4 regions of the Cupriavidus sp. GW821-FHT02F09 genome follow, and region 2 is predicted to be linked to each of the others. Evidence: predicted binding sites of a transcription regulator. Region 2 holds the regulator's gene; each other region holds the start of a gene.
What was found. The regulator FNR, encoded in region 2, switches genes on or off when oxygen is low (the NO sensors DNR and NnrR bind a similar motif). The targets are predictions, from matches to a motif close to TTGATNNNNATCAA.
Positions count from the first base shown of each region.

Region 1: AC07XB_RS01920 (universal stress protein) is a predicted target of FNR. The motif match lies at 1,928-1,941, and genes of this name have one in related genera.
Region 3: AC07XB_RS01870 (universal stress protein) is a predicted target of FNR. The motif match lies at 2,768-2,781, and genes of this name have one in related genera.
Region 4: AC07XB_RS33265 (fatty acid desaturase) is a predicted target of FNR. The motif match lies at 2,029-2,042, and genes of this name have one in related genera.

Region 1 is NZ_JBWKVH010000001.1:372,577-376,712, reverse strand. Features, by position in the region: gene AC07XB_RS01925 (MBL fold metallo-hydrolase RNA specificity domain-containing protein) at 1-1,000, opposite strand, end outside; gene AC07XB_RS01920 (universal stress protein) at 1,012-1,848, opposite strand; gene AC07XB_RS01915 (response regulator) at 1,969-2,613, opposite strand; gene AC07XB_RS01910 (PAS domain-containing sensor histidine kinase) at 2,610-3,983, opposite strand; gene AC07XB_RS01905 (response regulator) at 3,973-4,136, shown strand, end outside.
Region 2 is NZ_JBWKVH010000007.1:22,460-26,595, reverse strand. Features, by position in the region: gene ccoG (cytochrome c oxidase accessory protein CcoG) at 1-906, shown strand, start outside; gene AC07XB_RS10460 (membrane protein) at 974-1,192, shown strand; gene AC07XB_RS10455 (hypothetical protein) at 1,195-1,440, shown strand; gene fnr (fumarate/nitrate reduction transcriptional regulator Fnr) at 1,527-2,252, opposite strand; gene AC07XB_RS10445 (sulfite exporter TauE/SafE family protein) at 2,551-3,315, shown strand; gene AC07XB_RS10440 (hypothetical protein) at 3,339-3,779, opposite strand; gene scpB (SMC-Scp complex subunit ScpB) at 3,906-4,136, shown strand, end outside.
Region 3 is NZ_JBWKVH010000001.1:365,365-369,500, reverse strand. Features, by position in the region: gene AC07XB_RS01885 (bifunctional aminoglycoside phosphotransferase/ATP-binding protein) at 1-933, shown strand, start outside; gene AC07XB_RS01880 (flavodoxin family protein) at 961-1,491, opposite strand; gene AC07XB_RS01875 (lipid-binding SYLF domain-containing protein) at 1,502-2,110, opposite strand; gene AC07XB_RS01870 (universal stress protein) at 2,107-2,703, opposite strand; gene AC07XB_RS01865 (universal stress protein) at 2,886-3,341, shown strand; gene AC07XB_RS01860 (L,D-transpeptidase family protein) at 3,448-4,136, shown strand, end outside.
Region 4 is NZ_JBWKVH010000049.1:6,822-10,957, reverse strand. Features, by position in the region: gene AC07XB_RS33275 (NADPH-dependent F420 reductase) at 1-88, shown strand, start outside; gene AC07XB_RS33270 (hypothetical protein) at 155-586, opposite strand; gene AC07XB_RS33265 (fatty acid desaturase) at 816-1,916, opposite strand; gene guaD (guanine deaminase) at 2,086-3,417, opposite strand; gene AC07XB_RS33255 (adenosine deaminase) at 3,481-4,136, opposite strand, start outside.

The sequences.
Region 1 (4,136 bases), on a different contig from region 2:
CGCCGGTTGCCATGCCGCTGCCGGCCAGGATGATCTTGGGCGCGCGGTCACGGTTGAGCCACATGGACTGCTGCATGCTCTGGATCAGGATGGCGATATGGCAGGCCGCCGCGCAGGCCGCGCGGTCGATCCGCAGTTCGTCCGGGTGCAGGGCGAAGATCGTGGTGGCGTCGATCGCCATCGGGCTGTTGAGGTAGACCGGCACCTGGGGAATGCGGTTTTGCTCGCGCAGCTTGTAGAGGCAGTACAGCAGCGCCTGGGTGCGCCCGACGGCAAACGCGGGAATCACCACGCTGCCGCCGCGGCCGATGGTGCGGCTGACGACCTCGCCCAGCGTGTCGAGCGGATCCTCCGCGGGATGGCCGCGGTCGCCGTAGGTGGACTCGACCAGCAAGTGATCCGCTTCGCGAAGGATCTCCGGGGCGCGCATCACGATGTCCTTCTGGCGTCCCAGGTCGCCGGAAAACACGATCCGCTTGCCATCCGCGTGCAGCGTCACGATGGCCGAGCCGATGATGTGTCCGGCGCGATGAAACTCCGCCTCCACGTCGGGCGTCACCCGCACCCGCGTGTCGTAGTGAAACGGGTCGAGCCGGCGCAAGGCGCGCACGGCGTCCGCGCCGTCGTAGAGCGGCAACGCCGGCTGATGCCGCGAGTAGCCCTTGCGGTTGGCGTAATGCGCATCCTCCTGTGCCAGGTGGGCGCTGTCGGGCAGCAGGATCTGGCACAGCTGCGCGGTGCCCATGGTGCAGAACACCCGCCCCCGAAAGCCGTTGCGCACCAGCAGCGGCAGGTATCCGCTATGGTCGATATGCGCGTGCGTGAGCACTACCGCGTCCAGTGTGGACGGATCGACCGGCAAGCGGTCCCAGTTGCGCAGGCGCAGCGCCTTGTAGCCCTGGAACAGCCCGCAGTCCACCATCACGCGACTGCGGCCGGTGTCGAGCACATACTTGGATCCCGTGACCGTGTCGGTCGCGCCGAGAAATTGCAGCTGCATGGCGCGCTCCGTCAATGCGACAACAGCAGAGGCACCGGCGCGTGATGCATCAACGTGCGCGTGGTGCCGCCCATGATTAGTTCGCGCATGCGCGAGTGCCCGTAGCCCCCGGCCACCAGCATGTCGGCCCCCAGCGCGCCAACCGCGTCGAGCAGACTGGCTGCGACGGGCCCCGCCTTCTGCACGTTGCGCACGCCGGCCACGATGCCATGGCGCTGCAGGTAATGCCGCAAGCCGGCCACCGGCTCCGAGTCTGCCCGCGGTTCGCCGCGATCGTCCCAGACGCCGATGATGGTGACGTGGCTGGCGCGCAGCAGCAAAGGCATGGCATCGGCCACGGCCCGGGCCGCTTCGCGCTGCCCGTCCCATGCGATCGCCACGTGCCCGCCATGCAGCCGGCGAAACGCCTGCGGCACCAGCAATACCGGGCGCCCGGCGTTGAGCAGCACGTACTCGGCGGCCCCGGCGCCCAGGGAAGGCACTTCCTGCGTCGCCACCGGCCGAGCCATCACCGCCAAATCGGCTACGCGGGCCTCCTGCGCCAGGACCCAGCCGGTCTCCTCCTCGACCACGCGGTGCGAGAACGGCACGCCCGGCGCATGCGCCGCCATGGTGCCGCTCAGTATCTCGCCCTGCAGCGTGGCCTGCGACAGCAGCCTGCCGCGCGACGCCGCCATATGCCGCGCAACGTCATCGCCCGCGCCCCGGACCGGGTCCAGGCGAAGGCCGGTGGCGCTGACGCCGGTGACATGCGCGCCAAAAGAGGCGGCCAGGTCGGCAGCCATCCTGACGCGAGATGCGCAGTCGGGATCCGCTCCGAGCGCAACCAGCACGGTCCGGTAGTCCATGATGTGCTCCATGTATTGGCGAGCATGCCTGCTGGCAGACCCGGTCCAGTTCATGGTGGCACAGCGCGCCGGCCGCACTTTGTCCCAGATCAAGCGCAGGAAGCTCGGGAAGCGCAGGGGCTAGATATCGCCTTCGCCAAACAGGCGATGCTGGATCGCATAGCGCACCAGCGCCGCCTCGCTGGGCAACCGCAGCTTTTCCATCAGCCGCATCTTGTAGGTACTCACGGTCTTGGCGCTGACGCACAAGGCGGCGGCGATCTCGGTCAGCGGCTCGCCCAGCACCAGGCGGCGGTAGACTTCCATCTCGCGGTCCGACAGGCGCAGGTGGGGATCCCCGCGGTGCTCGTCCTGCAGGCTGTTGGCCAGCTTCTCGCCCATCGCGGCGCTCACGTAGGTGCCGCCCGCGGCGACTTTGCCGATGGCGCTGACCAGCTCCGTGGCCGCGCTTTCCTTGGTCAGGTAGCCCGCCGCCCCGGCCCGGAACGCACGCACTACGTACTGCTCCTCGGCGTGCATGGTCAGTACCAGAATACGCAGCTCGGGCTGCTCCACGCGCAATTGCCTGATCAGCTCCAGCCCGCTACGCCCGGGCATGGAGAGGTCCAGCAGGATGACCCGGGCCTTGCAGTCACGCGCCATCTGCAGCACGGCGGCGCCGTCCACCGCCTCACCCACCACCTCGAAGCCGCCCGCGCGGCTCAGGATGTGGCGCAGCCCGTCGCGCATCACGGCGTGGTCGTCGGCAATCATCACGGGAATCACGGGCTTGCCTCCTCGCTCGTGGTTGGGGCGGTGTTTATGGCCGTGGCCAACGGAAAGCGCACGGTCAGGCAGAAGCCCTCGCCAGGCGCTTGGCTTGTCGCTACGGTGCCGCCAAGCAGCCGTGCGCGCTCCCGGATCCCCACCAGCCCCAGCGATACCCGCTCGCCACCGGGAGGCTGCGCGGCGGCATTGCCGCGGCCATTGTCCCGTACGGTCAGCTCAAAATGGTCGTCCTGGCGAACCAGCTCGATATCGACCCGGTCGGCCTGGGCATGCTGCACGACATTGCTGAGCGCCTCCTGCACGATACGGAATACCGCGGTGGCCGCGTGCTCGCCGACGTCTTCCTCTTCGGCGGCATGGGTGATGACATTGACGCCGTAGCGAGCGGAAAACTCCTTTGCCAGCCATTCGATCGCCGGGATCAGGCCAAGCTCGTCCAGCAATGCCGGGCGCAGGTCCGCAGCGATGCGCCGCACCGAAGCCACGGTTTCGTCGATGACCAGGTGCATGGCGGCGGCCTGGTCCAGCAAGGCAGGCGCCGTTCCGGCGTCCTTGAGGTCGCTGGCGAGGATAGCCGGATCCATTTTCAGCGCGCTCAGGCGCTGGCCCAGGTCGTCGTGCAACTCGCGGGCGATACGGCGGCGTTCCTCTTCCCGCGACGCCTGGACCCGGTCGGAGAGTTGCTGGAGCTCCTCGCGCGACTGCCGCAAGGCCGCCTCCACCCTCACCCGCTCCGTGGTGTCCCGCAGGATGACGGTAAACAGCTTGCCGGCACCGTCCTGCGTCTGGGAGATGGAGGCCTCGATCGGGAATTCCGTGCCGTCCTGGCGCAGCGCATGCAGTGCCCGCTGCTGGCCCATCTGCCGGTCCGTGACCCCGGTGACGCCGAACCGGCGTACGTGCGCCTCATGCGCCATACGAAAGCGTGCCGGAATCAGGTCCGCCAGGGGGCGGCCGGTCACCTGGGCGGCGGTGTACCCAAAAAGACGCTCTGCCGTGGGGTTGAACAACACGATGCACTGCGCTTCGTCCACCGTGATGATCGCTTCCATCGACGAGCGGATGATCCCTGCCAGGCGAGCCTCGCTGCCCTGGATGCGCGCCAGGTTGTCTTCCCCCGCGCGCCGCAGCCGCCGCAGGCGCACCAGCAGCAGGGAGAGCATCACGGCCACAGCCAGGCCCCAGGCGCCGAGCATCGGTGCGGCCAGGCCGCTTGGCCGGGGGGCAAGCACGGTAATGAACCACAGTGCCAGCAGCAGGAGCAGCACGAGCACGGCGCCGCCTGCCGCCAGTTCGCCAAGCGTGGCGTGAAGCGATGTCTTCGGCGCGGGGGGCAAATTCGGTGAAGGAGGGTCGTTGGTCGCCATGGCTGGTCGCGAAGTGTTCCCGGAGGGTGGCAAGTCCTGCGTGGATCCCGCGAGGATCGCCGGAGGCTCTCCTGTAAAGGTAGCCGATTTGAGCGAAATGCACACGCCCTCTGTGATGTGTTCGCAATATGGCGAGGTGGGCGTAGCAGGCTA
Region 2 (4,136 bases):
CTCGGCGCGCAGGTGCTGAGCCTCTCGCTGGGTCCGTGGCAGACGTTCTGGATGCTGTTTTACTCGTTTGCCACCTGGGGCAACGCCGGCTTCATGCGCGAGCAGGTCTGCAAGTACATGTGCCCGTATGCGCGCTTCCAGAGCGTGATGGTGGATCGCGACACCTATGTGGTCACCTATGACGTGGGCCGCGGCGAGCCGCGCGGCAGCCGCTCGCGCAAGGCGGACCACAAGGCCGCCGGGCTGGGCTCGTGCGTGAATTGCAGCATCTGCGTGCAGGTCTGTCCTACTGGCATCGATATCCGCGATGGCCTGCAATACGACTGCATTGGCTGCGGCGCCTGTATCGACGCCTGCAACCAGGTCATGGACAAGATGGCTTACCCGCGCGGGCTGATCCGCTATACGTCCGAGAACGCCATGCGCAGCGCGCTCTCCGAGACCGTGGCGCGCAAGCGCCTGGTGCGGCCGCGCACGGTGATCTACTCGGTGATCTGGCTGGCGCTGGTCGCCGGCTTCATGGCCTCGCTGGCCATGCGCACGCCGCTCAAGGTCGATATCATCCGCGACCGCGGCGCGCTGGGGCGGGAAGTGGAAGGGCGCTGGATCGAGAACGTGTACCGGCTGCAGCTGATCAACACGACCGAGGCGCCAATGCGCGTCGCCGTCAGCGCGGGCAGCGATGAGCTCAAGGGCCTGGCTGTGGAATATGATCACGCTGCCGGCAACCTGGAGCCCACGTCCAATCGCCTGATTCCCATCCGGGTGCGCGTGCCGATCGAGTCCGCGGCGCAGGGCACGCACAAGATCGAGGTCACAGTGACCGCGGTGCCCGACGAGGGCGCGGGGAGCCATGGCGCGGAGATTCGACAGAGCACCAGCTTTATCGTGCCGCGCAATCTATGAGGCGGCAGGGACGCTGGTTGCACCAATCCGTACGCAACATACGCGATCTAGATCTAGAGGAGGCCAGATGACGCAGCAAAGTAATCCCTGGTGGAAGGAGCCATGGCCGTGGCTGCTGATGAGTGGGCCGTTCGTGGCCATGGTGGCCTGCGGGGTCACGATCTGGCTGGCCATGACCCATCCGGATCCGCCCATTGAGGAAGGGGTGGCGCGCCACGGCCTGGTGGTTGAGAAGGCGGGCAGCGCGGCACGCCAGGCAGCGCCGGTCGCGGCGCAAGCGAGGTGATCATGAGGCTACGCTGGCTGATGTGGGTGCTGTGGCCCGCTTTCCTGGTCGCCGGGCTGACGACCGCGCTGGTATTCTCCATGGTCGATCCCGGCGACCTGCGCTTCTTCGGCCAGCCGGTCGAGGCATCGCGGGAGGCGGTCTACACCGTGGGTTTCCTGATCGCGTGGGTGCTGTGCGCGCTGTCGAGCGGCTTGACGCTGTACACCATGCCCACGCGGCTGGCGGACACGGACGAGCTGGAGTGATTGCGATGCGCGCCTTGCCGGTTCAGGCCAGCAGGCGCGGCATCGCGGCGAGCCGCCGCAGGCGAGGGCGGCGCGCGACGTGCAGGTCAGCAGGACTTGTTGACGATCTGCTTGATCCCCACCATGTCGACCAGCTTGACGTGGCGCTGGCGGATCTGGATCAGGCCGGCTTCCGCAAAGCGCGAGAACAGGCGGCTGACGGTTTCGAGCTTGAGCCCCAGGTAGCTGCCGATTTCCTCGCGGCTCATGCGCAGCACGAACTCGGAGGCCGAATAGCCGCGCGCGGACAAGCGCTCGGACAGGTTGATCAGGAAAGCGGCAAGCCGCTCCTCGGCGCGCATCGATCCGAGCGTGATCAACATGACCTGGTCCTGCGAGATCTCCTTGCTCATCAGGCGCATGAACTGATGCTGCAGCGACGGCAGGACGTTGGACAGCGTCTGGAGATCGCCAAAGCGCACCACGCAGACTTCGGTATCTTCCAGCGCGGTGGCGTCCGACGCATGCTGCATCTCGCCAAGGCCGTCGAGGCCGACGACTTCGCCGGGAAGGTGGAAGCCCGTGATCTGCGAGCGGCCGTCTTCCATTGTCAGGTGGGTCTTGAGCGTGCCGAAGCGGATCGCGTAGACGGCGGTGAGAGGATCGCCGAGGCGGTACAGGGTTTCGCCCTTGCGTACGCGCACCCGGTCCTGGACCAGCGTATCCATCTTTTCGAGGTCCTGCTGCGACATGCCGACGGGCAGGCAGAGCTGGCCGAGCGAGCAAGTGGAGCAGCGGGGCGACATCTCGGTAATGGGAATGGTGGTGAGCAATTGGGGCCTGTCGGTTTAGCGCAGTCAGTCAAGCGCGATGTGGCGGGCGCATTGAGTTGAGAGCTTGACGTTGAGAGTCGTCGGTTGGAAGCGCTATCCACATCGGCCTGGCGCGCGGGTCTTGCGGCAGTGCGCTATCTGTGCAGCGCGGCTTGCCGTGCCCGTCGTCATGTTGTGCGAGCGCGCTGGTGTGCGCGGGCGCAAGGCCTCATGTTGATAGCGCCTCTTGGAGCTGCGGGGGCGCGTTCGCCGCATTTTACCGCGCCAGACGTTGCGATTGTGTGATTGGGAGGAGAAGTTGACCATAGGCGTGCTTATCAGCGTATTTACCTTGGCTTTGCTGGGCGGCGTGCACTGCGCCGCCATGTGCGGCGGGATCGCGCTGGCGGCGGAGCAGGGCGGCGTTGCGCGCGTGCCTGCCACGGTGCTCCGGCGTCCCGGCCATTGGTTGCTGGAACTGCTTGTCATGCATGCCGGGCGGCTGAGCATGTATGCGGTGCTGGGAGGCTTGCTGGGCGCCCTTGGCGCCGGCGTCTGGAAGACGCAGTACCTGCCGCTGCAGCGCTGGCTGTTCGGGGTCGGCAGTGTAATGCTGGTGCTGTCGGGCTTGTGGATGTTGCGCGGGCGCACCATGGGTACGGGTTGGCTGGAGCGGCTCGCCGCCCGGGGCGCGGGTGGCTTGCTGCGCGGCCTTGGTGCCGTCGGGGCGCGCTTGCCGGCTGTGGCCCGGGCGCATGGGCAGGGCCGGTTGCTGCGCCGCTACGGCATGGGGCTAGCCTGGGGGCTGGTCCCGTGCGGCATGGTGTACGGTGCTCTTGCCATGGCGTTGCTGGCCGGCAATGCCCCGTCGGGCGCGCTGGTGATGGCCGTGTTTGGCTTGGGCACCCTGCCGAACCTGCTGGTGATCTCGGGCCTGTCCGGCTATCTCAGGCAGCTTTCGCGGCGCCCGGCGTTGCGGGCTGGCGCTGGGCTTGCGGTGGTGGCCTTTGGCTTGGCCGGGGTGGCGCGCGCGCTGCTTTTGCCTGAGACGCTTGCCGCGCATGGATTCTGCCTGGTCTTCTGAAGCGCTGCTTCGTGGTGTATCTGTCACTTCTTCGCTGAGGTAGCTGTGCGAATCGGTTGCAGGTTTGCCAGGGAATGCCATACAATCGCAAGAACAGCGATATCGCGCACGTATTTCATCGTGGCATCGTCAGGTAGCATCCGCTGCTCAGGGATGCATGCCAGGAACACCCAGGCAGGCATCAGCGCCAGGGACCGTTCCCCATCCGCCGTCCGGTTCAAAAGATTCGGTTCAAAAGACCAGCTACGGCAGGGCGGGGTGAAATAGGCCAGCAGGCCCGATATCCGTATTTTCTTGCACCCGGCGCGTTCGATGATAAACGCCGCGCCGGACAGGTCCGCCACATCAGGGGGAAGGCGCGACGCAAGGGCTCCGTCGACTGGCAGATAATGCCGGTGGCCGGGCGATCTCCTGCCGGTCAGGTCCGGCACCCGATGCAATAAAAGAAGGCGCACGGCTGGCATGCATCAAGCATGCGGTTGGCTGCGCGGCCAGATGGCGGTGGCAATCCCTACCGCTGAACCCGCAATCTCCAGTGCGCCCGGGATCAACCGGGGCGCAGGTGCAAAGACAGGCTGCACGCAATCAACATGAATACCCAAGAGGCGAAGATCGTCCTCGAGACCGCGCTGATCTGCGCGCAGGAACCCTTGCGCGTCAATGACTTGCGCCGGCTGTTTGCCGACGACGTCGGTGCCGACACCATTCGTGTGCTGCTCGAAGAGCTGCGCCGCGACTGGGAGCAACGCGGCGTGGAACTCGTGGCACTGGCCAGTGGCTGGCGTTTCCAGAGCCGCCCTGTCATGCGTGAATACCTGGAT
Region 3 (4,136 bases), on a different contig from region 2:
CCGGCATTTGCCAAACGGCTGGCAAGCGGCCATGTCAGGGAGTGCCACGGCGACCTGCACCTTGGCAATATCGCCTTGATCGACGGCGAGCCCACGCCATTCGATTGCCTGGAGTTCGATGCCGGGCTACGCTGGATCGACACCATCAGCGATACCGCCTTTGTCTTCATGGATCTGCTCCATGCCAGCCGGCAAGACCTGGCCTACCGGCTGATCAATACCTACCTGGAGTGCAGCGGCGACTATGCCGGCCTGGCGATATTGCCGTTCTACACGGCGCTGCGCGCCGTGGTGCGCGCCCGCGTGCTGCTCGAGCGGGCCCGCCAGCGCAGCGCGGCGGGAACCGGCACCGCCGCGGAAATGGCGGCGGCGCAGATGCGCTGCAACGATCTGCTCGCGCTGGCCAGCGCCGCGCTGACGCGCAATCCGGGCGCGATCACCATCATGCATGGCCTCTCGGGCAGCGGCAAAAGCACCGTTGCCCACCAGCTCGCGCTGGCCGCGGCCATGGTGCGCGTGCGCGCCGATGTGGAGCGCAAACGCCTTGCGCTTGCACATGGCAATCCGGCCGCGCACGGCGACCTTTACACGGCGCAACACACCGCCCGCGTCTACCGGCGGCTGCTGGCAATCTGCCGGCTGGGCAGTGGCGCCGGATTCCCCATGATTGCCGATGCGACCTTCCTCGCGCGCGCCGAGCGGCGGCGGTTCGCGTCGCTGGCCGCGCGCCGGGGAGCTGGCTTTTCCATCGTCGACTGCCATGCAAGCCTGGCCACCCTGCGCGAACGGATCGTCACGCGCGCGCGCCAGGGCGGCGATCCTTCAGAGGCGGACCTTCAGGTGCTGGAGTGGCAACGGCGCGCCCAGGAGCCATTGGGCAGCGATGAATGGCACCATGTGGTGCGCATAGGCGAGACCGTCTTGTCCGGCTGATTGCGCGGTTCGTGGAAACTTGCCCGTTCAGGCTTCCTTGGGCGACAGCCATGCTGGCCGCTGCGCGCCGCCGCTGCGGCCGTTGGCGGCTTCCACCTGCTCGGCAAACGCGCGCAGGGCCTGCATTGCCGCCCCGCTGGCCACGTCGGCCTGGCGCAGCGCCAGTACCGGCGACGGCGGCTCCGTGGCCAGGCGGGCGACCTCCTCTGCCGCCCTGAAAGCGCCTTGCCGGGCCATCACGCAGATCACCGCCGTCTTGCAGGCCAGTGGCATGTGGTCGCGCAGGAAGCTGCGCATGGGCGCAGCCAGGTGGCCGACCCAGATGGGCGCGACGATGACAAGCCGCTGGCAATCGTCCAGCGCCGGGCCGGCGTAGCGGTAGCCTACATGGCGCTGCAACAAGATATCCAGCACGCAGCGTGCATCGCCCAGCAAGCCGGCGCGGCTGGCCTGGTCGCCGACTTCCGCCAGCGGCCAGCCGGATTGCGCCGCCAGTTCTTCCGCGGCCTGGCGCGCCGTGCCGGTGCGCGAGTAATAAACGATCAGGATCTTTTCCATCGATGGCTCCTCAGCTCTCGATCCGGGTTATCCGCGTGCCGACCAGCGACAGGCTGATCATGATGCCGCCGTTGGTCAGCACGAAGCCCGCAATATCGCCCCGCACGGTGTTGCTATCCACGCTGGCACCGATGCCCAGGCTCAGGACGGACACCGACCCGTCCACGCCCACGGTCCAGCCCTGGCTGGCACGGAAGCGTTCCAGCGCCTGCCCGGTCAGGAACACCAGCACCACGGCCCTGGATGCCATGCCCGCCTGCGCCCCGAGCGAGGCGCCAATCAGCCGGTAGTAGGCCTTATCCCCGCCTGCGCCACGCATCATGCCGTCGCCCTGCTCCACGCCCGCCACCGCGCCGCCGGCCAGCACATCGGGAAAGACCAGCACGCCGCTGGCTTTGTCCAGCAAGGCCCGCGCGCCGGGGTTGCGCGCAATCAGGCGCGCCAGCACGGCTTCGCAGCGTGCATCGAGCTCGTCGGCATCCAGCACGCGCTTGTCGGCGGCTGGGCCTGCCCACGCGGGCGCCGGCAGGCCTGCTGCGCAGCACAGCACGGCAGCCCCGGCGAGCGCCCGGCATGCCAGGCGCCGCCGCCTGGCGGCAGCCGGCAACGTTGGGGTCATGGCTTCACCGTCGAGCCTGATGCCGGCTTTGTGGCCGCGTTCGCCTCAGCCTGTGGCGCGTGCACCAGCAGTACCGGCTGGCGGCATTGCCGCACCAGCGCTTCAGCGACGCTGCCCATGAGCAAGCGCCGCACGCCGCGCCGACCGTGCGTGCCCAGCACCAGCAACTCCGCGCCGGTCTGCTGCGCCACCTGCTCGATCGCGTTGGCCACGTCGCCCAGCGCCAGGGCTTCATCCACCATCAGCGTCTTGCATGTCACCTGCGCAGCCGCCGCCTTGGCCTTGGCTTCGTCCAGCAGGATCTGCCCGCCTTCGAGCAGGCCGGCACGCAGGTCTGTCAGGTCGATGTAGCCGACCTCGTACCTGAGGTAGCTGTTATCGATCACATGCACCACGGTGAGTTCCGAGTGCATCGCCGCGGCCAGGCGCAGCGCCTCCTCCAGCGCCCGATCGGCGGACTCGCTGCCATCCACGGCAACCAGGATCTTGCTGTACATCTTGTACCTCCCGCTAAAGAAAAGACAGGCGCCGCAGCTTGCAGCCGACGCTTCCAGTTTGTACGCCCGGGCAAGCATGGTGTTGATGTAGATCATGGCATTTGCTGCTTTCCCGGAGCCCCGCGCCGTTTGCCCGCTTTGCGCGCATCGCCCTGGTGGCTTGACGTGCATCAATACGTCCCGTGCCCAGCCCGCTAAGCTGCTAATGGAGGCCGGCCCAATGCGCGCTTGCCTATCGACATTGCAACATGGCGACATCCAGCCAGGAGGCACGGACCATGTACCAGAGAATATTGCTCGCGGTGGACGGCAGCCGCTCTTCGGAACTTGCGCTGAGCCAGGCCATCACGGTGGCCAAGGCGACCGGCAGCGAGGTAAAGGTGCTCTTCGTGGCGGACGACAACGATGTCTTCTTCACGGCGGGCAGCTACGACCCCCACAAACTGATGGAAGGCATCCTGGCCGCGGGACGCGATGCGCTGGCAGCGGCCGCCACGCGCCTGGCGGATGCCGGCATCCCGCATTCGACGCTGATCCTCGAGAAGCCCGTTTCCCCCGGGCAGATCTCCACCACGATCGTGGAGCAAGCCGACCGCTGGAATGCGGACCTGATCGTGATCGGCACGCACGGCCGCCGCGGCTTCCGGCGCCTGGTCATGGGCAGCGTGTCCGAAGGCGTGGTGCACAAGAGCAACAAGCCGGTGCTGATGGTGCGCAGCGAGATCCAGGAATGAGGACGCCCCGGGAACGACGCGTTGAACGATGCGCTGAACGATGCGCTGAACGACGGGCTGAACGACGGGATGAACGACGGGAATCATGCCGGCGGCGGGCGGATTGATGCGAGGCGCCTCCCGGATCCGACGCAACGGCGTGGCCGCGCCCCGGGTCCTGGCCGGCCTGCTGGCCGCATGGGCCTTGAGTTGCCATGGGCTCGCGCTGGCCACACAGGCAGCGCCAGCAGCGCTCTGGTTTTCCCAGGGCCATCCCAATGCCCAGGCCTGGCAGGCCGCCGGCATCCTGGACGGCGCCCCGGCCGACGGGCTGGAACCCCGCGATTATGATGCCGACGGCCTGCGCCGCGCGCTGGGCCAGGCCGCGGATGGACTGCCGCTGGCGCCCGAAGCCGCCGCCTCGCTTGACGAGAGGCTGACGGCGGCAATGCAGCGCTATCTCGCCGACCTGCATGGCGGCCGGGTCGATCCCGGCACGATCCACGAGAAATTTGCCCCGGCGCCGGACCGGCAGTTCGATCCGTCGCGCCTCCTGCGCACAGCCATCGCCGGGCAGGACCTGCCCGAGGCAGTCCGGCAGGCGGCGCCGTCGTTCCCGCTCTACGCAAGCTTGCGCGCGGCGCTTTCACGCTACCGCGCGCTGGCAGGCCACCCGGCCTGGCAGGCACCGCTGCCGCCGCTGCCCGGCAGGAAGCTGGTGCCCGGGCAGGCCTACGCCGGGCTGCCGGTGCTGGCGCAGCGCCTGATCGCGCTAGGCGACTTGCCCGCCGCCACGCCAGTCCCGGAACGCTACCA
Region 4 (4,136 bases), on a different contig from region 2:
GCCGCTGTTCCATCAGATCGGCTCGGCCGACGCCATGCGCGCGCGCATGGCGGAGCAGGGCGGGAAGATGGTGGCGACGCCTAAGTAATCATGCCGGCGCCACCGGGCCTCAGGTCTGAGCCATGCCGCCATGGGCGGCGGGCCCGTGCGGGGCTTAGCCGTGCCAGGCGCCCTTCATCCAGACCCAGCCGCCGCCCTCGAAGCGCCAGACCCAATGCCCGGGCACCCAGTAGGCATGCTGCGCGGGCGGGGCAACCGTGATCTGTTCCACGATCACGGGCGGCATCACCGGCACCGCCTGCTGGACCCAGCGGCCGTGCACCCAGAACCAGTCGTTGCCTTCCCACTTCCAGTGGCCCGGCACCCAGTTCCAGCCGTAGGCAGGCGCGGGGCCGCGGTCTTCGTGCACCGGCGGCGGCATGTTGCGGACCATCTGGTGGGGTGGCGCAGGCGCCGGCTGGCGTACTACCACGCGCTCGGTCACGCAGCCGGCAAGGCTGCCGAGCACCGCCAGCGAGGCGAGCGCCGGCAGGGCGGCGCGGAGCAGGCGGCGGCGTGCCGGCGCATGGGGTTTGCTGATTGCCATTTGTCTTTGTCCTGTTTGTCCTGTCGGCGCTGATTGGCGCTCGGGCGTTGTCCAAGGGGCGGCCCCGGGTCGGGATGCGCAATGACCTTGGGACCGATACCTTGCTTAACGAGGCAAGCGCCGCTGCGCGGGACAAGCGCGCGGAAAGACTTTGTAATTGAGTATTACGCGTCCCAAAAGACAAACCGCAGCCAGGGCGGCTGCGGCAGGGGGTGGGGGTGGTGGTGGGTTATGCCGGCACTGGCGCGTTGGCGCTGGTCTGCCGGCCGCGGAAGTCCGTCCAGCAGAGCGCCTTGAAGTCGTACAGCTTGCAGCGGCGCGCGGTATGGAAATACCAGCGCCAGGTGAAGTTCTGGATGATGATGCGGCCCGGCAGCGCATGCTCCAGCAGCGCCTGGGCGCGCTTGAGGCGGTACAGCGGCACGCTCATGTCCACGTGGTGCGCGGTGTGCTCCATGATGTGGTGCAGCGCCGCGCCGATGCCATAGCGAAAGCGCAGGTGCACGGTGGTGGAGACGAAGGGCTGGGCACGCGCCCACATGGCCTTGGTGTCGTACCAGGCCACGCTGGTGTGGGTGTGGTGCACGTAGAGCACGAAGCCCACGGTGAAATTCCAGACCAGGAACGGCAGCCCGAAGCCCAGCCCGACCAGCAGCGCCACCGACTGCCCGGTGGCGAGGGCCAGCCACGCCAGCGCACCGATCCAGGCCACGCCAAAGAGCGCCACCAGCGTGCAGTCCCACATGAAGACGGCGCGGCGCGTGGGCATCTGGCGGCGGCTGGGGAAGAACATCTTGAACCACCAGATCTCGACCAGGTAGTACAGGCCCGCGCCAAAGCCGGTGCGGTAGACCCGCTCCAGCGCACGGCGCCAGCGCGGCAGGGCCTGGAATTCCTCGAGCGAGTAAGGCTGCCAGACGAAGTCGAAGCCCTTGAGGTTGGAGTAACCGTGGTGAACCACGTTATGGCCCACTTCCCACAGGCTGTAAGGCGTGAGCGACGGCAGGAAGGTCAGCCGGCCCAGCCATTTGTTCAGGCCACGCCGGGGCGTCAGGCTCTGGTGGCAGGCATCGTGGCCGATGATGAACAGGCGGGCGATGATCAGCCCCGTTGCCACGCTGGCGGCCAGCTTGGCGAGCCAGTGGGAGAACAGCACCACCCCGGCCAGCGCGGCCAGGAACAGCGCGGTGTCCAGCGCGAACAGCGCCAGCGCGCGCGGCGTGCTGCGCGCGCCAAGCGGGATCAGCCAGCCGCGGATGATCTTGCGCGAGGGCAGGGGGACGTCAGGGGAAATCGGCTCCGGAAAGGAAGCTTGCTGCGTGGCAATCATGCAAAAACCTTCAGTTGTCGAACGCGGGGTCGGGCTGGGCCCGAGACTGGCGGTGCACGGCCACAGGGCGGCCGATGATGTGACAGCTTAGAAGTATTGCATGACAGGGGTGTTGATCCGGGTCAAGCCCGCGAGGCCGGACCCGGTGCCACCTTGTTAAAAGTGATGATTAGTGCGCGGCGGAGGCTGGCGCGCTCGCCGGCTCGCCCATCACATACACCTCGCCGATGACGCGGTCGTCACCCAGCATGGCGAAGGCGAACAACTGCTCTTCCAGCGTTTCCGAGCGCTCGCTGCGGCGCGCGATCAGCGGCGTGGCCTGCGGATCGAGCACGATGAAGTCGGCCTCGCAGCCCGGGGTGAAGCTGCCCACGCGCTCGCCCCAGCCCAGCGCATCGGCGGCGGCGCGGGTGGCCAGGTAGAACATGCGCAGCGCGCTCAGGTGGTAGCCGCCCATGCGCGCCACCTTGTGCGCGGCGTTCATGGTGCGCAGCATCGAAAACGAGGTGCCCCCGCCCACGTCGGTGGCCAGCGTCACATTGAGGCGGTGCGCATCCGACTGGTGGAAGTCATAGAAGCCGCTGCCCAGGAACAGGTTGGAGGTGGGGCAGTGCGCCACCGCCGCGCCGCTGTCGGCCAGCCGCTTGCGGTCGTCCTGGTCGAGGTAGATGGCGTGGCCGTACAGCGCGCCCGGGCGCAGCAGGCCGTAGTGATCGTAGATGTCCAGATAGCTGCGGGCTTGCGGGAACAGCTCGGCCACCCATTTCACTTCGTCGCGGTTTTCCGCCACGTGGGTCTGGATGAATGCGTCCGGGTAGGCTTTGGCCAACTCGCCGCAGGCTTGCAGCTGCGCTTCGCTGGAGGTGGGCGCGAAGCGCGGCGTAATGGCGTACGACAGGCGGTTCTTGCCGTGCCAGCGCGAGATCAGGTCGGCCGAATCGCGCGCGCCGGACTCGGCGGTGTCGCGCAGGAATTCGGGGCAGTTGCGGTCCATCATCACCTTGCCGGTGACCAGGCGCAGGTTGCGGCGGTCGGCTTCGGCAAACAGCGCATCGGCCGAGGCCGTATGCACGGTGCTCCAGGCCACGGCGCTGGTGGTGCCATTGCGCAGCAACTCGTCGGCGAAGAAGCCGGCCACGGCCGCCGCATATTCCGGCTCGGCAAAGCGGCGCTCCTCGGGGAAGGTATAGGTCTCCAGCCAGTGCAGCAGGCCGGGCGAGGGCGAGGCGATGATGTCGGTCTGCGGGTAGTGCACGTGCGTGTCGATAAAGCCCGGCACGATCAGCTTGCCGCGGCGGTCGATCACTTCGGCGCCAGCCGGGATCTGGTCGGCCAGGTCGGCATGGTTGCCAACCGCGGCGACATGCCCGGCGGTGACGATCAGCACCCCGTCTTCCCAATACTGATACGCGTCGTCATGAAACTGGGGGTCGCGCAGGAAGTGCAGCACGCGGCCACGGATGGCGCGGGTGATGGACTGGGTGGGGGGCGTGGTCGTCATATCGATGTCTCGTCATGCGCCGGCGCGCGCATGGCGCGCCGGCATCTTGGTGTGAGCCGCGCTTCAGGCCGTGGAGGCCGCGGCGGGCAAGGGGGATTGCCAGAAGTGGTCGACTTCGGCGAGGAAGGCAGTCTTTTGCGAGGCGGGCAGGAACGACGCCTCGAAACTGTTGCGCGCCAGCTTGTGGCCATCGGCCGCGGTCAGCGGCAAGGCTTCGAAAGTGGCTTCCCAGTTCGCGTTCATATAGCCGCCGAAATAGGCGGGGTCGTCCGAGTGCAGCGTGACCAGCACGCCGGCTTCCAGCAGGCGGTGCAGGGAGTGGTCGCGCAGGTCGGGGTAGACCTTGAGCTTCTGGTTGGACAGCGGGCATACCGTGAGCGCCACGCGCTCGCGGGCCAGCCGCTCGACCAGTGCCGGGTCGTCGATGGCGCGCACGCCGTGATCGATGCGCTCCACCTTGAGGATGTCGAGCGCGTCGGTCACGTATTGCGCCGGGCCTTCCTCGCCGGCATGCGCCACCAGGTGCAGGCCGAGCTCGCGGGCGCGGGCAAACACGCGGGCGAACTTCTCCGGCGGGTTGCCCTGCTCGGAGGAATCCAGCCCGATGCCGACGAAGCGGTCGCGGTAAGGCAGCGCGGCTTCCAGCGTGGCGAAAGCGTCTTCCTCGGAGAGGTGGCGCAGGAAGCAAAGGATCAGGCTGCTGGAGAAGTCGTACTGCG